2 regions of the Rossellomorea sp. YZS02 genome follow, and region 2 is predicted to be linked to the other one. Evidence: riboswitches for the same ligand, from Rfam matches in the RefSeq annotation. Region 2 holds a riboswitch; the other holds the start of a gene.

Region 1 (6,855 bases), on a different contig from region 2:
GTGTGGGTGTTCATATCTAGCTGGAATCCAGCTGGATATGTTTTTACTCCATTAAGGGGAATCCGGCCGAAACTGGAAAGAATTAAGCGACTTTTAGTAGAAATCGAGCCTGTTTCGTGAAGAAACCAGCCGAATTACCTGTTAATCCAGCCGTTCCCGAGTATAATTCAGCCAATTAACAAATTATCCCACGATCTCCACTCACTGAAACACTTCCAACTTTTCTGACAAAACCAAAACACCACCGACAGGTCCGTCCCTCAAAAAAAGCCTCCCATAAAGGAGGCTCATTAATGAAGTCTTATTTGTCTATTTCACGGATGAGGTTTGCCATTTCGATTGCTGATACTGCAGCTTCCCAACCTTTGTTCCCTGCTTTAGTGCCGGCTCTTTCAATGGCCTGCTCAATTGTGTCTGTCGTTAAAACACCGAATATGACTGGAACATCTTCCTGCAGGCTTAGGTTTGCCACTCCTTTTGCTACTTCACCGCTTACATATTCAAAATGCGCGGTGGCTCCGCGGATGACGGTCCCAAGTGTAATGACAGCGTCATATTTTCCTGACCGTGCAAGCTTCTTGGCGATCATAGGTATTTCAAATGCACCGGGAACCCATGTGACAGAGACATTGTCTTCTTCCACTCCATGTCGCTTTAACGCGTCTTCCGCCCCGCCTAAAAGTTTCGAAGTAATGAATTCGTTGAATCGTGAGACGACAATCGCAACTCTTAATCCTGACCCTACTAAATTACCTTCATAAATGGTTTTCATTTTATTATCCTCCTAAAATTTAAGTAAGTGACCCAACTTAGCGTGCTTTGTTTTTAAATACTTTTCGTTTTCGAATTTCGCCGGCATTTGAATCGGTACACGGTCCACGATTTCCAGGCCATATCCGTTGATCCCGGCAATTTTTCGCGGATTATTGGTCAATAGGCGCATCTTTGTTAATCCTAAATCCCTTAAAATCTGTGCCCCGATTCCATATTCCCTCAAATCATCGCCAAAGCCCAGTTTTTCATTGGCTTCGACGGTATCGTAGCCTTCTTCCTGGAGCTTATAAGCCTTTAATTTATTGATCAAACCAATTCCCCGGCCCTCTTGCCTCATGTATAGGAGTACTCCTTTACCCTCTTCCTCAATTTGTGTGAGAGCTGTGGCTAGCTGGGGACCGCAATCACATCGATTGGAGCCGAATACATCACCTGTCAGGCATTCCGAGTGAACGCGAACGAGCACCTCTTCGTCCTCAGTCCATTCACCCTTTACAAGAGCGATATGCTCTTTCCCGGTAATGTTTTCTGTATAAGCGACTGCTTTAAAGTTTCCGAATTCGGTTGGAAGTTCAATCTCCACTTCCCTTGTCACAAGTTTTTCGTTTTTTCTTCGATACCGGATCAGATCTTCAATAGAGATGATCTTTAAATCCCATTTATCGGCTAGCTTCATTAATTCAGGAACCCTCGCCATCGTTCCGTCCTCATTCATAATCTCACATATGACACCCGATGGTTCTGCACCAGACAGAATAGCCAGATCGATGGCGGCTTCTGTATGGCCGGCCCGCTTTAAAACGCCGCCATTTTTGGCAACAAGGGGAAATACATGCCCCGGCCTTTTGAAGTCTTCAGGTGCTGACGCTGGATTCAATAATTCCCGGATGGTCGCCGATCTTTCGTAAGCACTGATCCCGGTCGATGCCGATTTATGATCAACCGAAATAGTAAATGCAGTTCCGTGCGGATCGGTGTTTAACGTCGTCATCGGTGAGAGCTTCAACTTTTGTGCAAGATCTTCGTTAATCGGGGCACATATCAAGCCCCTTCCTTCCTTCGCCATGAAATTGATGACATCTGGTGTCGCTTTATCGGAGAGTGCAATAAAGTCCCCTTCGTTTTCCCGATTTTCATCATCGACGACAATAACGACCTTACCAGCCTTCAAATCTTCAATTGCTTCTTCAATCTTGTTAAACATGGGGCAACCCCTCCTATTAGTCAGCAAAACCATTTTGTGACAAGAAATCGTAACTGATGTTGTTTGACGTGCTCTTCACTTGCTCCTTCGCTTCATAAAAGCGATGAAAGTACTTTGCCATCACATCACATTCAATATTGACGATATCCCCTACTTTTTTTTCACCCAGGACCGTGTCTCCTCTCGTTTGAGGGATCAATGATATGGTTATCTTATTGCTATGTACACCAAATACGGTAAGGGAAGTACCATCAATTGCGACAGAGCCTTTCATGATGAATAAATGGCTCTGATGTTCAGGAATGGAAATGTCCATGTACCATGCATTTTCCACTTTTTCCACTCTTACGATGCTGCCAATCCCGTCTACATGTCCATTGACGAAATGGCCGCCGAATCGGCCGTTGGCAGCCATGGCTCTCTCAAGATTCACTCTTGAACCCCGGGATAGTGTCCTCAACGTTGTACCCTCAAATGTCTCAGGCATTACGTCCACTTGAAATTCCCCCCGATTGAAAGAAGTCACGGTCAAACAGACGCCATTTACACTGATGCTGTCACCGACCTGCACATCTTCGAGAACCCGTTCGGCTGAAATGGTGAGTTCCATGGAAGAAGATGATTTCCTCATGCTTTCAATGGAGCCGATTTCTTCAATAATTCCAGTAAACATCTTTTCCATCCTTTCATAAAAGCTTAAATAGTAGGCACTGCAACAATCTTAATATCCTTACCTACACGTTCCAGGCTCAAAATCTCCATTTCAAGACCTTCTGCTATGGTCGGAAATCCGTCCCCGCCAAAGCTCGTGTAGGCAGAGCTTCCGCCTATCAACTTCGGAGACATGTACATGATTAATTCCTGAAAGGCTTTTTCCTTTAAGAAAGTAGCATGGATTGTTGATCCACCTTCCACATAAAGGGATCCGATATGCCTGGCACCCAGTTCTTTCAACACGGAATGAATGTCGATTTCTTCATCAGAAAGGGTGACGACTTCACAGCCTTTTTCCAAGAAGGGCTGTCTCTGTTCTTCATTGACAGAATTCCCTGTGAAAATGACCGTCGCACTTTGTGAGTCTTCCACTACATGGGAGTGGAGTGGTGTTCGTAAATGGGTATCCAGAATAATTCGAATGGGTTTTTTTCCACCTTGGGGCAAACGGGTGGTCAGGTGCGGGTTATCTTGTATAACGGTATTGACTCCTACTAATATCGCGTCATGCCGGTGACGATCATAGTGGACTTCGGTTCTTGATTCTTCTGATGTGATCCATTTGCTGTCTCCTGATACAGAAGCGGTTTTCCCGTCTAGAGTGACAGCTGTTTTAAGCGTAACAAACGGGGTTCCATTTTGAATGTAGTGAAAGAAATGCTTATTGAGCTCACAGGCTTCTTCCTCGAGCTCCCCTACCACTACATCAATGCCAGCATCCCTTAATTGTTGAATTCCACGTCCCGAGACATGTGGATTGGGATCCATGGTTGCCACATGCACAGTCTTTACACCGCTTGAAATAAGAAGCTCTGAGCATGGAGGTGTTTTCCCGTGGTGGGAGCAAGGTTCCAGAGTGACATAAACGTCGCTTCCTCTCGCCTTTTCGCCTGCAGCCTTGATTGCAAGCACTTCTGCATGACCTTCACCTGCTTTCAGATGGGCACCCATCCCAACTATTTCTCCATTGTTCACTACCACCGCCCCCACCATCGGGTTTGGTGATGTCTGGCCATGGGTGGACTTTGCCATCGAAAGAGCAAGCTTCATATATTGAGAGTGATTCAAAGAATTGACCTCCTTTCCTAAATAAATATCGTAAAATAAAGAAACCCCAAGTATTATTTCTACTTGGGGGAAGTTGGCATGACTAAATAAAGCATCCAATCAATCGATCAAAAAGAAAAAATACCCATAAGAATGTGGTATATGCTCCTATCAAGATCATCAACCAGATACTGCCGTTCCTTCTCCCATCCAGACTTTCACTGTCGGCTTTGGAGTTTCACCAAATCCACCGTCTAATATTCATTAGCCGGGTCACGGACTAAGAGCATTTGCTCATCACCGCCGGTAGGGAATTTCACCCTGCCCCGAAGGAAACCTATTCGATTAACATTATTCTATCATAGTTTCCTTGTTGAAATCATCTAAGGCGCTTAAAAAAATTATTTTTGTATTAATTTTTAGAAAGCTCTCTATATAACAATAAAAAAGAGGAAGCCGCTACTTTATAGAAGCATCCTCCATTTCATTATGGTACGAGCATCCTGCATTCTTCAGCACATTTAAAACAGGCTTCGGCACAATCCCTACAATGTTGCTGGTCATGCGAATGGCATTCCGCCCCACACGCATCACAGATCTCTGCACAGAGGGAGAGGATGCGTTGCACAAATTTACTGCTCCGTTCCATGGCATGAATGGTATAGGCACAAATGTCAGCGCACTCTCGATCGAGTTCGATACACTTCATCATCGGTTTCTCTTCTTTCAGGCACGCATGATAGCACACATTGCATGCTTCCCTGCAACGTTCTAAAGCCGACAAACATGATTTGTAGTCAGCATTCATCTTACCACCTCCATCACTGTCCTTTTAGTGTACCCATTTCCAGTGAAAAGAATAAATCAGGAAGTGAGAAAATAATCACTATCTACGTACCACAAAAATATCAGGAGCCAATCCTTCTCATCACTGTATGTCTCATAAAATGAAACGTAACTATGGTGAGAGTCAAACAGTCTTTGTATACTCTGGGGAAGATACCCTTTTTGTAAAGATAGATGATTTTGCTCCTGATAATTCAAGATCCATCGCTTATTCCCTTTATAAATGAGGACAGTGTCCCCTCCCTCACTCTGCCATTCTATTGCGGTGGCACTTTGATACTTCAATTGAAACGTCATTTTCGACTTTGGGTGGTCAATCTTAATGGTCCGACTCCATTTTGAAAATGACAAAGGTCCTTTATTCCTCCGGTGTAGCTGGTATTGCTTGGGATTATTGATCATGGATGTCCGTTGAATAAAGTAGTCAGACCAGCCGTTGGTTTTCAGGTAATAGGAGCCTTCTTTCGTGTGAACACCTACAAGTGAATGAAGAGAAACAGGCATTTTTTCATAAAATATTCGGTTGGCCTTTTTCAATTCTTTCTTAATACTATAGCTAAGGTAAAGATTTGAACAAGCAGGGATGAAAATCAACAGAGGAAAATAATACAATTGTTGTGTCACGACAAGCATCCCCACACCAATGAGAAAGTACATGACACTTCGAAAAAGTAACGTATACTGTTCATTTTTGTATATTTGATAGAGGTTCATGAAATGCTCGTCCTTTCAAGGAATCTCTATCATATTTATGTGAAAAAATGATAAAAAGACCTTTAGAAAGGAAAAGACGAAGAATTTACGAAACTCTCATCACTGAAAGAGTCGTTCTGTAAGTCCTTCGCCTTGTTTTATAAGTGCAGTAGTTCACCTGACTGGTTCCATTCGACCAACTGTTTCAACTTCGATTCTGCATCATGATAGCCCTGCCAGTACAATTCGTCCAATTTCCGCGGATTTTTTTCAATCCGGCTGACTTTAAGGGGATACTGGGGCTGGATAATCAAAACGTCCCCCTTTTTTTCTTTCACTTCTATTTCCTCAATTATCTGATTGTAACGCAAATATCGGTTCATCAATGTTTTATGAAGCTCTGGATATTGGGGATACTTTTTTCTCACAAGAAACGAAAACCTAGAAGGCTTTTTATAATATCCCCTATTACGGGTCAGGATGACCACATTTTTCTTGAATCCGTCCTGCTCGGCTTTTTCGATGGGAACCGGATCACTTATCCCACCGTCAAGGAGATGTCGTGAATTGAATTCAACGACCGGTGCGACAAATGGGAGAGAACTTGATGCACGAATTATGGTAAGTAGATCTTCTCCATAGTCATTCCTTGAGAAATAGGCCGGCCTCCCTGTATGACAATCCGTGGTACCGACAACAAATTCCGTTCCGTTCGAATGGAAAGCTTTGTAATCGAAGGGGACCAGTTTGTTTGGGATTTCATCAAAGACATAGTCCATTCCAAATAATTCGCCCGTTTTCCAATAGTTCCGCCATGATAAGTATTTTGGGTCGCGGATGAAATCCACATTGACCTTTTTATTCCGCCCGTTTTGCTTGGATAAAAAGGAAGCAGCATTACATGCACCTGCGGAGACTCCGATGACATAAGGGAATTCAATGCCGTTCTCCAAGAAATATTCCAGGGCACCTGCTGTATAAATCCCTCTCATTCCGCCTCCTTCAAGAACGAGACCCGTCTCGTTTATCATCATCTTCTTGAACACCCGCCTTCTGCTGTAGTAAATAGTGTTTTACTTCATGAGGGTAGAGATCCATCCCGTAGAGTTTTTCTATAGGTATCCAGCAGGGGATATAGTTTCCTCTATTCCGGAAGATATCATATTCTTCTCCCTTTCCTGTACCAAATAAACCATTATATTTTCCCACAAAATAATAAGAATGTGTATCAATCTGCCTGAAGGTCATTGCGAATTTCAGTTCCGAAACGTTAATCCCCAATTCTTCCTTCGCTTCCCTGGTTGCCGTTTCGATTTCGGTTTCACCTTTCTCCATGCCTCCACCTGGAATGACATAATAAACGGAGTCATCCCTTATTCTCTTAATGACGGCTACCTTTTCATCGTCAATCAGAATGATGCCAACACGATGCTTCATTTCCAATCCTCCAAGGGGATCAATTTTGCATTGCACGTTTGTTCATAAAATTCAATTGGGCCAGCTTCTTTTAACACGACATACATATATCGTTTCTCTTTCATACTTTGCAAAGCAGCATAGAGGAGCTTCCTTCCCAC
Region 2 (6,855 bases):
GCGATCTAAAAAAACTTCATAGGCATTGTTCGTCCTTTAGAGTGTATGGATTTAGGTTATGTCCCTACCTCTTTTGATCTAAGGATCGGTTAATATAGGTCTTTCCTTTTCAACCAAAAAATACTATATTGATAGTGTGTAACTTTTTTACATAGGGAACGACTAATAAAATGACGGGGAGGGAATCAAGTGGACTCCGTTTTCGAGAGATTATATTCAAGCTATCATCAGGATGTATTTCAATTCCTCATATACATGGTACAGAATAAACAGCAGGCTGAAGACTTAGTACAGGAAGTCTATATTCGGGTGCTTAAATCCCATAAGAATTTTGAGGGGAAAAGCTCCGAGAAAACGTGGCTTTTTTCCATTGCGAAAAATGTGGCCATTGACCATTTCAGAAAACAGAGAAACTGGAAAAACCGTATTCTCGATAAATTTGACTGGAGTCGAAACGAAGTGACAGACGATGGGGCTCTTCCGGAAGAAATCGCTGTTTCCAATGAGGAAGTTCAAGCTCTCTATGAGTGCTTGAAGCTTTGCTCAACAGATTTCCGAATGGTGATCATCATGCGGTACTTGCAGGAACTTTCCATCATCGAAACCTCTGAGGTGCTCGGATGGTCGGAAAGCAAAGTGAAGACGACCCAGCATAGGGCCATCAAATGGTTAAGAATCGAGATGGATCAACGACTCCCAAAGGAGGAAAGAGACATTGAAGAAGTCAGAATGGAAAGATCGTGATATTGAGGAGCTTATCAATAAACTTCCCAAAATCAAAGATGATCGAACCTCTCAATATATTCACGCACGTATGGAGCGGCAAAACAAGAAGAGAAATGCTTCATTCAAACGGTTCATACCTGCAGTCGCTGCACTTGCAGCTATATTTATAATGGTCCTGCTGGCTCCTACCGTTCTAAACCAACTAACGGAAACGAGCATGGAAAAATCCGAATCGAGTACCGCGGATTCTTCAGGAAGCTCAGAAGAAAAAATCGAAATCACTCCACAAAAGAAGGAATCAGATATTCCTCCTGCATCTAGCGAAGATCAGAAAGTGGCCATCATGAAAGATGAGCAAACAGAAAATAGCGAAGTAACGGTGTCGGAGAACTTGAAAGAACCTGAAAAAAGGCTTTCACTTTATGAAGAAGACCTTAAGGGAAAGGAATTCTATTCCTTTGGACTGGTCTCTCCTGATGCAGTACCGATACCTGTGTCGATTGTAGACGTTCCGGAAGAAGACTGGTTAACCCGTCATGAGCAACTTGCGGAAAAGCTGCCTGAAACAGATTGGGGACTGGAAGACTACCTTCCTTTAGAAGGAAAGTTCACCATGGATAACAACAAAGTTGTCTTCACTCTCAATGCTGATCATCCTTACAGTGGAAGCAGTGCAGTCGAATATGCTTTTTATCATTCTCTTCAGTATTCATTCCAACATAAGGGAATAGAGGAGATTATTCTGAAAGATTCCGACGGTACAGTACCCCAATTCAGTTCCACTGGCGAATTCTCAACGATCGATTTGAATGAGGAAGTCCATACGGCTTACTATTCGTATTCACCAAATGGCAGGGATCGCTTCCTTGTACCAGATAATATCAACAGGGGTGGCATCAAGGCGTCCATGGAAGCAATGAAAAATGAAGAAACTGGCCTTTTTCAGAGTGTCATTCCAGAAGGTATCAATTTTAATGTAACAGAAGGAGCGGAATGGGTGACCGTCAGCTTCTTGAACGAGTTGGATTTGGATACATTTGATGAACAAACCGCGCTGGAAATGATTGAAGGGATATTATTAACGAGCAGAAGCTCAGGATTTGAGAAGGTGCAGTTTGAGAATGTCAAACAGGAAAGCTGGAACGGTTTCAACTTTGGTGAACCTATAGAGACACCGATCAGTCCAAATAAAAAGAACATAGATAATTAAAGGTAGAACGACCAGGAGTGGAGAGTCATCCGCATCTGGTCGTTTTAATTTGACACGGAGCAGGGGAATATTCAGCGCATAAATAGCCATACTACCCGAAGGAAAATGAATTGTATATGGTTTTGTAATTTGGCAGTGATATATGCATGTTATGAGTGGTAAAAGGTTAGAATGGTGTAATACATAGAAATCGAAGGTGGGCCAGTCAAAACTATTAAGGAGGACAAGCATGATTTTCGATTATGCAAGTAGGCTTTTCGTCGTTTTTATCTTGTCAGTATGTGTAAGCGTCATGTTCTTAACCGGGAAAGAGGCTGTGGCAGAAGGGGATGAGGTAACAAAGGATACCGAATCCTGGATATTTCCAGTGGAAGGGACGATTACAGATTCATTTGGTACAAGAGATGGTACACATAAGGGTATGGACATCGGAGGAGAGATAGGATCCCCCGTCTATTCTGTAGGGAAAGGGACAGTGAGTAAGTCTTATCTTTCTAAAAGTTATGGTCATGTTGTGTTCATCAGACATGAAAACGGATATGAAACAGTCTATGCTCACCTTGAGAGCAGATTGGTGGACGAAAATCAGCAAGTGGCCCAAGGAGCACAGCTAGGCACCTTAGGGGATACGGGAAGATCGACCGGTGCCCATCTTCACTTCGAAATTCATAAGGGGGAATGGACAATCGATAAGGAAAATGCCATCGATCCCTATCGTGTATTTGGAAACGGTGAAGTCGGTCAACTGGTCTTTGCGAAAGAAAAGGACCCCTTCCGGACGGTGGATGTAGCCGGTACTCCTAAAGTAATTCTGAATGAAGATGTGCATGTGCATACCGTTCATAAAGGAGAAACCCTCTGGGGGATATCTCAAACGTACGCCGTGTCAATAGAAGAGATCATGTCAGAAAACGCATTAAAGAACACCGATATAGGAATCAACCAGATTCTGAAGATACCGGCAGCGTCCCAAAATGGTCGGTACGTTGTAAAGAAGGGGGATACATTATCTTCCATTTCCCTGGCTCAGGGAGTCGATATTGATGAACTGGTTCAAAAGAATGATCTGGATTTGCATGCAGCCATTTACCCTAAACAAGTTCTAAAGGTGCAATGACCATTCCATAGGTCCTTTACATAAAGATATGTTGATATAGTTCGAATTCGAGCTTTTTATCTTCACATTCTCCTTCACATTATGTATAATGTAAATGTACAATAAAATAAAGATTCGTCTTCGGGGCAGGGTGAAATTCCCTACCGGCGGTGATGAAACAGTTGTTTCTAAGCCCGCGAGCCTTTAGGGGCAGGATTTGGTGTGATTCCAAAGCCGACAGTATAGTCTGGATGGGAGAAGATGAAGGTTTATGCCAGGACGTTTAGAAATGGGAAGCTGAACGTTTATTAGGGTATGCCTTTCATTCTCTTAGATAGAAGTATCTAGGAGTTTTTTAATGCTACCCTTTGGTCGGAACCATCTTCGAAATGAGATGAATCTCCTAAAGGAGAGAGAGTTTATGAAAAAAATGAATACACGCATGTTTGTCACAGTTGGTATGTTAAGTGCCATTTCGTATGTGTTAATGTTGTTCAACTTCCCAATACCACCATTTCCAAAATTCTTAATGGTCGATTTCAGTGATGTACCTGCTTTAATTGCGGCGGTTACATTAGGCCCGCTTGCTGGAATATTGGTGGAACTATTTAAAAACGTGATTGATTATGTCATGACTGGAAGCGATACAGGTGTTCCGATTGGTCATGCAGCTAACTTTATAGCGGGAGTGCTCCTTATTCTTCCGACCTATTATATCTATTCACGTTCCCAATCAAAAAAAGGCTTGTTGATTGGATTAATTACAGGAACAGTCGTAATGAGTATAAGCATGGGGATATTAAATTATTTTGTGTTCCTTCCTGCTTATAAATACTTCATGAATTTTGAGCTTCCTGCTGAAATCATCATTACGGGAATCGTTCCATTCAACATCCTGAAAGGGATTTTGATAACTACTGTTTTCACCTTACTGTTCGTCCGCCTTCAAGGCTGGTTGTCAAGACAAGTGGCCTTTAACAAAGCGGCATAGTGATCATATAAAATGAACCCTTCAACTATAGTTGAAGGGTTTTTATTTTGTAGAACCCCAAAAGAAAAGGCTAAGGGAATATTCCTCCTTAGCCTTCATCCCTGCTATTCAAATTTAAGTGCATCTCCATCGAACGGTTCTTCAGAAATTTTAATGGAATCTGTCGGACAGCCTTCGAATGCATCGACCATATCATCTTCCAATACGTCAGGAACTTCGACCGTCCCCTGGTTATCATCTAATGTTACAAATGCAATACCTTCATCATCATAGTCGTAAATATCTGGAGCGGCAGCCCCACATGCTCCACATGCAATGCATGTATCCTTGTCAACGATCGTATATTTTGGCAAAGAAAAAACCTCCCGAAAAAATAATTCTATATAATTCATCATTATACACAATGTCAATTTGTGAAAAATCACTTAATGTTTATTTTATAGAGGATTGAATGACTTTTCAATAGTTAGGTGCTCTCTTTTTATTTTTATCCTATATAAGAAAAACAAAACATGGTGAAAAGCCAAATTCATGGTACAATATTTGACAATAACCTACATATTAAGGAGTAGAGAATTGACCTATCTTAATTATGTGATTCTATATTGTTTTATGTCAATCAATGGGGAACGCTCGATTTACTCTGTATACCATATCTTAAAAGGGAAGAAGTCTTCCCAATCGATTCAGGATGCACATATCTTTCACTTACAGCCATTCTTTCTTTCGTTACCAAAGTTGAAACGATCCTTTTTTAATCAGAAGATAAAAGAGCTTGAGAACGCTGGGTGTATTACCCTTGGGAATAGTGATAATGCCCTCGTGACAGAAAAAGGCTTAAAAGACGTAAAAGAACATTTTCAGGATGCTCGATTTCCTTCTGCTATGAACGGGCTCCTCTATGGTGATCAAACCCGTCTGTTTTGGATGAGGCTGAGCCTTCTCGTTCAAGTACTCTCCAATGGTAAGAGGAATGAAACCGTCTATTTCCCTGTTCAACGGAACAGGGTCATCCAGGAGTGGGTAAAGAACTGTATCCGAACCAATCCTGATAATGATAAACTTTCAAGTATTCTTTTTAAGGAGCTCTCAAGCATCTTGCATACCCAAGAAAGTGATCCATCCCTACTTATCTACCGGTTGACGGGATATCAAGACTACGGTTGGACCGAATTGCAGGTGGCAAACATGCTGGAAATGGATAAAGAAGAATTTCGCTTCGAATTCCTTAACCTGCTTCATCGTATGCTGGCGGAAATAGAAAGTGAACCATCAAACTATCCTTTATTATATTCCATCAGCTTGAAAAATGATTCTAGACAAAACTTAACGATATCAACGAGTAAGACCTACGACTTGTATAAGAGGGGCCATTCCCTTGAAGAAATTTCGAGGATCCGAAAATTGAAGCAGAATACCATAGAAGATCATGTCATCGAATTGATCCTTACACAAGAAGATCTGGCCATTGACCCATTCATTACCCGGGAAGATTATGTGAAGGTCCTCGATGTGATGAAAAAAGAAAAAACAAAAAGACTGAAGCCCATTAAAGAAAAGCTACCTCAATTGACTTATTTTCAAATCCGGGTGGCGATTGCGAAGGCAGGTGAGACACGTGAATTTATCACTAGAACTTAAGAAGAGATTCGGTTATTCATCTTTTAGAAAAGGGCAGGAAGATATCATCCGTTCTGTATTAAATCACCGGGATACGCTAGCTATGCTTCCGACGGGCACCGGAAAATCATTGTGTTATCAATTACCAGGGTATCTGCTGGAAGGGCATGTCTTGATTATCTCTCCGTTACTCTCCTTGATGCAGGATCAAGTGGAACAGATGAAAGTGATGGGGGAAAAACGGGTCATCGCACTGAATTCGTTTCTTCCATTTACTGAAAGAAGAACAGCATTGGAACAGTTACACAAGTATAAGTTCATTTTCATTTCTCCTGAAATGGTAATGAACAACAGTGTGTTAACTTCCCTCATGACATTGAAAATTGAACTATTCGTAATTGATGAGGCTCATTGCATTTCCCAATGGGGACCTGATTTTAGGCCGGATTATCTTAAGTTGGGAGAGCTGAAGGGGAAGATCGGGAATCCCACCACCCTGGCATTGACTGCGACCGCCACGGAGGAAGTCAGGGAGGATATTCAAGAAGTCCTTCAAATGGAGCATGCAGTTGAAATGGTCTATTCAGTCGACCGTGGAAATATAGGATTATTTGTCGAGAAGGTTTCCGGTCAAAATGACAAATTGAATAGCCTCTTAGAATATGTGTCGGCCTGGGGTGGTCCCGGAATTGTCTACTTCTCGAGCAAACGAATGGCTGAAGATGTTGCCATCTGGCTATCTGAGAACGGAGTGTCAGGGGTTGCCCACTATCATGGGGGCATGGAACAAGAGGAACGGATTCTTATCCAACAGCAATTTATTTCGGGTAAGCTGAGAATGATATGTGCTACCTCTGCTTTTGGGATGGGCGTAAATAAAGAGGACATCCGGTTCGTGATTCATTTTCATTTCCCGTCAAGCATAGAAGCGTTTTTACAAGAAATCGGGAGGGCTGGCCGTGATGGCAATAATAGTGTTTCTGTCGTTCTATACTCTGAACAGGATCTATCTTTGCCATTGCAGCTTATCCAAAGTGAACTACCTGAAGATGATCAAATTCATGGGTTTGTAGAAGGATGGACCAAGGGACATAGCAAAGACTTAATCGAACAGCTGCAGCTGACCGATGTGCAGTACCGGTTTCTTACTTATTATACAGAAGAATTGACCAGTGGGCGGGGTCATAACCAAGATAGATTACTAGAAAAAGT

Evidence for each region. Region 2 has a riboswitch for FMN ahead of SLH55_RS18595 (ECF transporter S component). Riboswitches for the same ligand answer to the same signal wherever they lie in the genome.
Region 1: linked by a shared signal. The riboswitch ahead of ribD (bifunctional diaminohydroxyphosphoribosylaminopyrimidine deaminase/5-amino-6-(5-phosphoribosylamino)uracil reductase RibD) and the one ahead of SLH55_RS18595 (ECF transporter S component) in region 2 are both predicted to bind FMN.

What each region holds. Positions count from the first base shown of each region.
Region 1 covers NZ_JAXBLY010000008.1:70,129-76,983, forward strand. Annotated here, with positions in the region: gene ribE (6,7-dimethyl-8-ribityllumazine synthase) at 302-772, opposite strand; gene SLH55_RS09750 (bifunctional 3,4-dihydroxy-2-butanone-4-phosphate synthase/GTP cyclohydrolase II) at 785-1,978, opposite strand; gene ribE (riboflavin synthase) at 1,995-2,651, opposite strand; gene ribD (bifunctional diaminohydroxyphosphoribosylaminopyrimidine deaminase/5-amino-6-(5-phosphoribosylamino)uracil reductase RibD) at 2,675-3,760, opposite strand; FMN riboswitch at 3,934-4,077, opposite strand; gene SLH55_RS09765 (four-helix bundle copper-binding protein) at 4,227-4,388, opposite strand; gene SLH55_RS09770 (hypothetical protein) at 4,362-4,514, shown strand; gene SLH55_RS09775 (hypothetical protein) at 4,604-5,299, opposite strand; gene SLH55_RS09780 (patatin family protein) at 5,437-6,309, opposite strand; gene SLH55_RS09785 (NUDIX domain-containing protein) at 6,281-6,715, opposite strand; gene SLH55_RS09790 (GNAT family N-acetyltransferase) at 6,712-6,855, opposite strand, start outside.
Region 2 covers NZ_JAXBLY010000021.1:21,300-28,154, forward strand. Annotated here, with positions in the region: gene sigX (RNA polymerase sigma factor SigX) at 190-744, shown strand; gene SLH55_RS18585 (hypothetical protein) at 716-1,936, shown strand; gene SLH55_RS18590 (peptidoglycan DD-metalloendopeptidase family protein) at 2,166-3,053, shown strand; FMN riboswitch at 3,166-3,299, shown strand; gene SLH55_RS18595 (ECF transporter S component) at 3,454-4,023, shown strand; gene SLH55_RS18600 (ferredoxin) at 4,128-4,376, opposite strand; gene SLH55_RS18605 (helix-turn-helix domain-containing protein) at 4,600-5,664, shown strand; gene SLH55_RS18610 (RecQ family ATP-dependent DNA helicase) at 5,642-6,855, shown strand, end outside.